2 linked regions of the Aliamphritea ceti genome follow. The protein of the gene in region 1 binds, or shares a complex with, the protein of each later gene. Links are inferred from orthologs where the notes say so. Each region holds a gene or a part of one and is shown in the gene's direction. Other genes may lie near its edges.

What was found. The genes of interacting proteins can lie anywhere in the genome.
Region 2: the proteins of aceF (region 1) and lpdA are in contact, whole or in part, in a crystal structure (PDB 1EBD), measured with the Geobacillus stearothermophilus proteins. The link is inferred for Aliamphritea ceti from one-to-one orthologs. Residues at the interface, in WP_033016211.1 of Geobacillus stearothermophilus: Ile130, Ala131, Met132, Pro133, Arg136, Arg140, Glu141, Asn155, Arg157; in WP_049624544.1 of Geobacillus stearothermophilus: Pro340, Ser341, Asp344, Tyr345, Arg403, Asp406, Val408, Glu431, Ala432, Gly433, Asp438.

Annotation. Positions count from the first base shown.
Region 1 is NZ_AP025282.1:1,441,299-1,444,250, forward strand. What follows is about bases 49-2,928. They hold aceF (dihydrolipoyllysine-residue acetyltransferase), read left to right. Parts: upstream 49-450; coding sequence 451-2,406; downstream 2,407-2,928. Other genes in these bases: aceE (pyruvate dehydrogenase (acetyl-transferring), homodimeric type), read left to right, coding at 49-416; OCU49_RS06615 (phosphohexomutase domain-containing protein), read right to left, coding at 2,467-2,928. Outside these bases: more of aceE, read left to right, coding at 1-48; more of OCU49_RS06615, read right to left, coding at 2,929-2,952.
Region 2 is NZ_AP025282.1:3,135,148-3,138,209, reverse strand. The notes cover bases 69-3,058. They hold lpdA (dihydrolipoyl dehydrogenase), read left to right. Parts: upstream 69-837; coding sequence 838-2,280; downstream 2,281-3,058. Other genes in these bases: sucC (ADP-forming succinate--CoA ligase subunit beta), read left to right, coding at 2,475-3,058; odhB (2-oxoglutarate dehydrogenase complex dihydrolipoyllysine-residue succinyltransferase), read left to right, coding at 69-799. Also shown: more of odhB, read left to right, coding at 1-68; more of sucC, read left to right, coding at 3,059-3,062. UniProt on the Escherichia coli protein: Lipoamide dehydrogenase is a component of the glycine cleavage system as well as of the alpha-ketoacid dehydrogenase complexes.

The DNA of each region.
Region 1 (2,952 bases):
GTGTGGAAGCGGATATCTGGAGTACGACTTCTATCAATGAAGTACGTCGTGACGCTCAGGCTGTTGCTCGCTGGAATATGCTGCACCCGGCGGAAGAGCAACGCACAAGCTACCTGCAGGATTGTCTGGCGGATCGTCAGGGGCCTGTAATTGCCGCGACTGACTATATGCGTATGTATCCTGAACAATTGCGCGAATATATGCCGGGTACATACCGTGTGTTGGGTACTGATGGTTATGGCCGTTCGGATACCCGTACCAAGCTGCGCGAATTCTTCGAAGTAAATAGTCACTATGTGACGGTTGCTGCGCTGACAGCATTGGCAGATGATGGCCATATTGAGCGTTCTGTAATTGCCAGTGCGATGCAGAAGTTTGGCATTAACCCAGAAAAACCAGCCCCTTGGACTGTGTAACCCTGGCCAAACCGAAGCAAAAGAGGAAATGACTGTGAGTACTGTGAATATTACGGTTCCTGATTTAAGTGGTGCGGCTGACGTTGACGTAGTCGAAGTATTTATTAAAGCCGGAGACCGGGTTGAGGAAGGGGATTCCCTGATCGCTCTGGAAACCGACAAAGCATCAATGGAAGTACCGGCGATTCAATCCGGTGTGGTGGTATCTGTCGCTGTTAGTGAAGGCGATACGATCAACGAAGGTGACGCTTTGTGTGTGCTTGAAGAGGTGGGTGCTGAGACACCTGCTGCTGAAGAGGCACCTGTAGAGGCTTCTGTGGCTGAAGCTGCCCCTGCTGTTGCTGCACCAGCCCCGGCTGTGAGTAGTGAAGCTGTCCAGGTAGCGGTACCTGATTTGAGTGGTGCCACCGATGTTGATGTTGTTGAGGTGTTTGTTAAAGCAGGTGACAGCGTTGAAGAAGGTGATTCTTTAATTGCACTGGAAACAGATAAGGCTTCACTGGAAGTACCTGCTCCTCACAGTGGTACTGTTGTAAGTATCGCAATAAGTGAAGGTGGCACGGTTAATGAAGGTGATCATCTTTGTGAAATGCAGGTTGTCGGCAGTGTACCTGTTGCGGCGCCTGCTGCAGCCCCGGTTGCTGAAGCTCCGGCTGCTCCTGTCGCTGAAGCGGCAGCTGAACCTGCAGTGATGATTGCCGGTGGTGTTGAAGATGTATTAATTCCAGACTTAAGCGGCGCTGCAGATGTGGATGTTGTTGAAGTACTAGTGAAAGCTGGCGACAGTGTTGCCGAAGGCGACTCGCTGATCGTTCTGGAAACTGATAAGTCTTCAATGGAAGTGCCTGCACCTAAAGCGGGTACCATTAAGGTAATGCAGATTAAAGAAGGTGATCAGGTTAATGCTGGCGATTTGCTGATGAGTCTGGAAGTTGCTGCGAGTTCAGCTCCGGCGGTTGCGGCTCCTGTTGCAGCCTCGCCAGCTAAAGCGCCAGCAGCTGCACCAGCACCTCAGGCTACTGCTAAGCCAGCTGCAACAGCGACTGTTGATAAAGCAGCTTTAGAGCAGAAAAATAAAACGGTTCATGCCGGACCTGCTGTACGGGCTATTGCTCGGGAGTTCGGTGTTGATCTGGCACTGGTAACTGGCACAGGTTCGCGTAGTCGTATTCTTAAAGAAGATGTGCAGGCGTTTGTTAAAACCGCCCTGAAGAAGGTTGCAGAGAAACCTGCAGCGGCTGTTACGGATGGTTCAGGTATTCCAGCAATTCCTGAGATTGATTTCAGCCAGTTTGGTGAAATCGAACTGGAAAAACTCAGCAAAATTAAGAAAGTAACTCGCGATAATATGTCGCGCTGTTGGTTGAACATTCCACATGTTACTCAGTTCGATAAAGCTGATATTACAGACCTGGAAGCTTTTCGTGCCGGAATGAAGGAAGAGGCTGCCCGTGAAGGTGTTAAGCTAACACCGCTGCCATTCATGCTTAAAGCGATTGCGATGGCTCTGAAGGCGCATCCTAAGTTCAATGCTTCCTTGCATGCTGATGGTGAACATATTGTTTATAAAAAATATGTAAACATTGGTATGGCGGTTGATACACCGAATGGTTTGATGGTTCCGGTAATTAAGGATGCAGATAAGAAGAGCATTTATGAATTATCACTGGAAGCTGTCGAATTGGCAGGTAAAGCCAAGGATCGTAAGCTGAAACCGAATGAAATGCAGGGCGCATGCTTTACGATTTCCAGCTTAGGTGGCATTGGTGGTACTGGTTTCACGCCTATCGTTAATGCGCCAGAAGTTGCGATTTTAGGTATTTCTAAGGCGGATATAGAGCCGCGTTGGAATGGTAAGGAATTTGAGCCGCGTAAGATGTTACCGTTGTGTCTGTCTTATGATCACCGGGCAATTAATGGTGGTGATGCCGGTCGTTTCCTGACATACCTGAATGCTCTGTTGAGTGACGTGCGAAGAATGGCAATGTAATGCTGTTTTGTGAGTAATAAAAAAGGCGCTTAAAGCGCCTTTTTTGTTGTTTCGACATAGTTAGCGTCGCAACAGTGCGAGCAACTCTGCGGTTTTGTCTTCCATCAAGCTAATATCGCCTTTGGTTTCAACGTTCAGGCGCACCACTGGCTCGGTGTTTGAGCTGCGAAGGTTGAAGCGCCATTCGCCCATATCCAGGCTGATACCGTCTGTATGATCGACACTCACAGCTTTACTTTCATAGTTCTCAAGCACGCGTTGAATAGCGCCGGCAGGGTCGGCAAGTTTGCTGTTAATCTCGCCCGGTGATGGATATTTTGCTATGCGATCATCTACCAGTGAAGAAAGTGGCTGAGCTTTGTTGCTAATCAGTTCGGCAACTAGCAGCCATGGGATCATACCGCTATCGCAGTAGAAGAAATCGCGGAAGTAATGGTGGGCACTCATTTCACCACCGTAAACGGCGTCTTCTTCGCGCATGCGTTCTTTAATGAACGCATGGCCTGTTTTACTCTGGATGGCGCGACCACCACTGGTTTCGGCGAT
Region 2 (3,062 bases), 1.7 Mb from region 1 along the record:
TGCTAACTTTATTCAGAACAAGCCTGCTGCGCCGGCTCCTGCCGCTGCGCCTGCAGTCGCATCTGCGGCCGCGCCAGGTACAGTGCCTGTTGGCGAGCGCGTTGAGAAACGTGTACCGATGACACGCTTGCGTGCAACTATTGCTAAGCGACTGGTTGAAGCACAGCAAAATGCTGCAATGCTAACAACCTATAACGAAGTAAATATGAAGCCGATCATGGAGCTGCGTAAGCAGTACAAAGATCTGTTCGAGAAGACGCACAATGGTACCCGTCTTGGTTTCATGTCTTTCTTTGTTAAAGCTGCAACTGAAGCGCTGAAGCGTTTCCCTGCGGTAAATGCCTCAATCGATGGTAACGATATGGTTTACCACGGTTACCAGGATATCGGTGTGGCAGTATCTACTGCTCGTGGTCTGATGGTGCCAGTATTGCGTGATACTGATGCGATGAGTCTGGCGAACGTTGAGGCGACAATTCGCGATTTTGGTCTGCGCGGTCGTGACGGCAAGCTGGGTATCGATGATATGCAGGGTGGTACTTTTACTATCACTAACGGTGGTGTATTTGGCTCCCTGATGTCTACGCCAATTCTGAACCCACCGCAGACTGCAATTCTGGGTATGCACAAGATTCAGGAACGCCCAATGGCGGTCAATGGTCAGGTAGAAATTTTACCAATGATGTACCTGGCTCTGTCATACGACCATCGTATGATTGATGGTAAGGAAGCTGTACAATTCCTGGTTACTATTAAGGATCTCTTAGAAGATCCAGCTCGGATGTTGCTAGACGTATAAATTCAGCCCCCTTACAGAAATTTTAAAGGTAGGTAAAAATGTCAGATAAATTTGATGTCATCGTGATTGGTGCTGGCCCTGGTGGTTACGTAGCTGCGATTCGAGCCGCACAATTGGGACTGAAAACCGCGTGTGTAGAGAAGTGGGTCGATACTAAAGGTGCACCTTTGTTAGGCGGTACATGCCTTAACGTTGGTTGTATCCCTTCAAAGGCTTTGCTGGAATCTACTCACCAGTTCCATAATGCACAGCACGCTGATGTTCACGGCATTCAGGTTGGTGGCGAAGTCACTATGGATGTTAAGGCGATGGTTGCCCGTAAGGACAAAATCGTTTCAAACCTGACTGGCGGTATTGCTGGTCTGTTTAAGGCGAACGGCGTAACGCTGCTGGCTGGTAAAGGTAAGCTGTTAGCAAATAAGCGCGTTGAAGTAACCGCTGCTGACGGCGCTGCAACTGTTTATGATGCAGAAAACGTTATTCTGGCCTCTGGTTCAGTACCGGTTGAGATTCCACCGGCGCCACTGACCGAAGGTTTGATTCTGGATAACGAAGGTGCGCTGAATATCGATGAGACGCCTAAGCGTCTGGGCGTTATTGGTGCCGGTGTTATTGGTCTGGAAATGGGTTCTGTCTGGGCGCGCTTAGGTACTGAAGTTGTTGTACTTGAAGCCATGGACAGCTTCCTGGCAATGGCCGACAAAGACGTCGCTAAAGAAGCCGCCAAGCTGTACAAGAAGCAAAAGCTTGATATCAAGCTGGGTGCCCGTTGTACCGGTACTGAAATCGTCGATGGCAAAGAAGTTAAAGTTAAATACTCCGATGCCAATGGTGATCAGGAAATTACCGTTGATAAGCTGATTGTTGCGGTTGGTCGTCGTCCTCAGACGAATGGTCTGCTGGCAGATGATTCCGGCGTTAAACTGGATGAGCGTGGCTTCATCTTTGTTGATGGTCAGTGCCGTACAGAAGCGCCTGGCGTGTACGCAATTGGTGATTCTGTGCGTGGGCCGATGTTGGCGCATAAAGCGTCTGAAGAAGGCATCATGGTTGCAGATATCATTGCTGGTCACCATGCGCAAATGAACTACGATGTTATTCCAAGCATCATCTACACACATCCTGAGCTGGCCTGGGTCGGTAAAACCGAGCAGGAACTGAAAGCGGAAGGTGTTGAGATTAAAGTTGGTAAATTCCCGTTTGCAGCTTCTGGCCGTGCCATGGCAGCAAATGATACTGACGGTTTCGTGAAGATGATCGCTGATGCAAAAACTGACCGCATCCTGGGTGTGCATATGGTTGGTGGTATCGCGTCTGAGCTGATTGCTCAGGCTGCAATTGCAATGGAATTCTCTTCAACTGCAGAAGATCTGCAGCTGACTGTATTTGCTCACCCGACAGTGAGTGAAGCAGTGCACGAAGCAGCACTGGCTGTGGATGGTCACGCAATCCATATGGCTAATCGCCGTAAGCGTAAGTAATTAAAAAGCCCCTGTAGTAAGTGCAGGGGCTTTATGGTTTTAGATTTCGACCGGAGACCCCGGTTGATTATCGTTGTTTATACCCGGCATGCTGTATCTGCAGTTGCTGGGTGTTTGCAACCTTTGGGCTGTACGTCAATGGCCTCTCCCCATTGTGTACAGAGACCTCAAAAGTAAAAACGACGGATTAGAGCATGAATCTTCATGAGTACCAGGGCAAACAGCTGTTTGCCGAATATGGTCTGCCGGTATCCAAAGGATACGCTGTAGATACACCGGAAGCTGCTGCTGAAGCGGCTGAAAAAATTGGTGGTAGCAAGTGGGTTGTTAAGACTCAAGTGCATGCCGGTGGCCGTGGTAAGGCTGGCGGTGTACAGCTGATTAATTCTCCTGCTGAAGCGTCTGAATTTGCCGCTAAGTGGTTAGGAAAAAATCTGGTGACCTATCAGACTGACGCAAATGGTCAGCCTGTATCTAAAATTCTGGTAGAAGACTGCACCGATATCGCTAATGAGCTGTATCTGGGTGCGGTAGTTGACCGTTCTTCTCGTCGTATCGTTTTCATGGCATCTACTGAAGGTGGTGTGGAAATCGAGACAGTTGCGGAAGAAACACCAGAGAAAATTCTTAGAGCTACTGTTGATCCTCTGACTGGCGCACAGCCTTACCAGGGCCGTGAGCTGGCATTCAAGCTGGGTCTTGAAGGCGTGCAGATCAAACAGTTCACGCAGATCTTTATGGGTCTGGCGAAAATGTTCCAGGAAAAAGACCTGGCGCTGCTG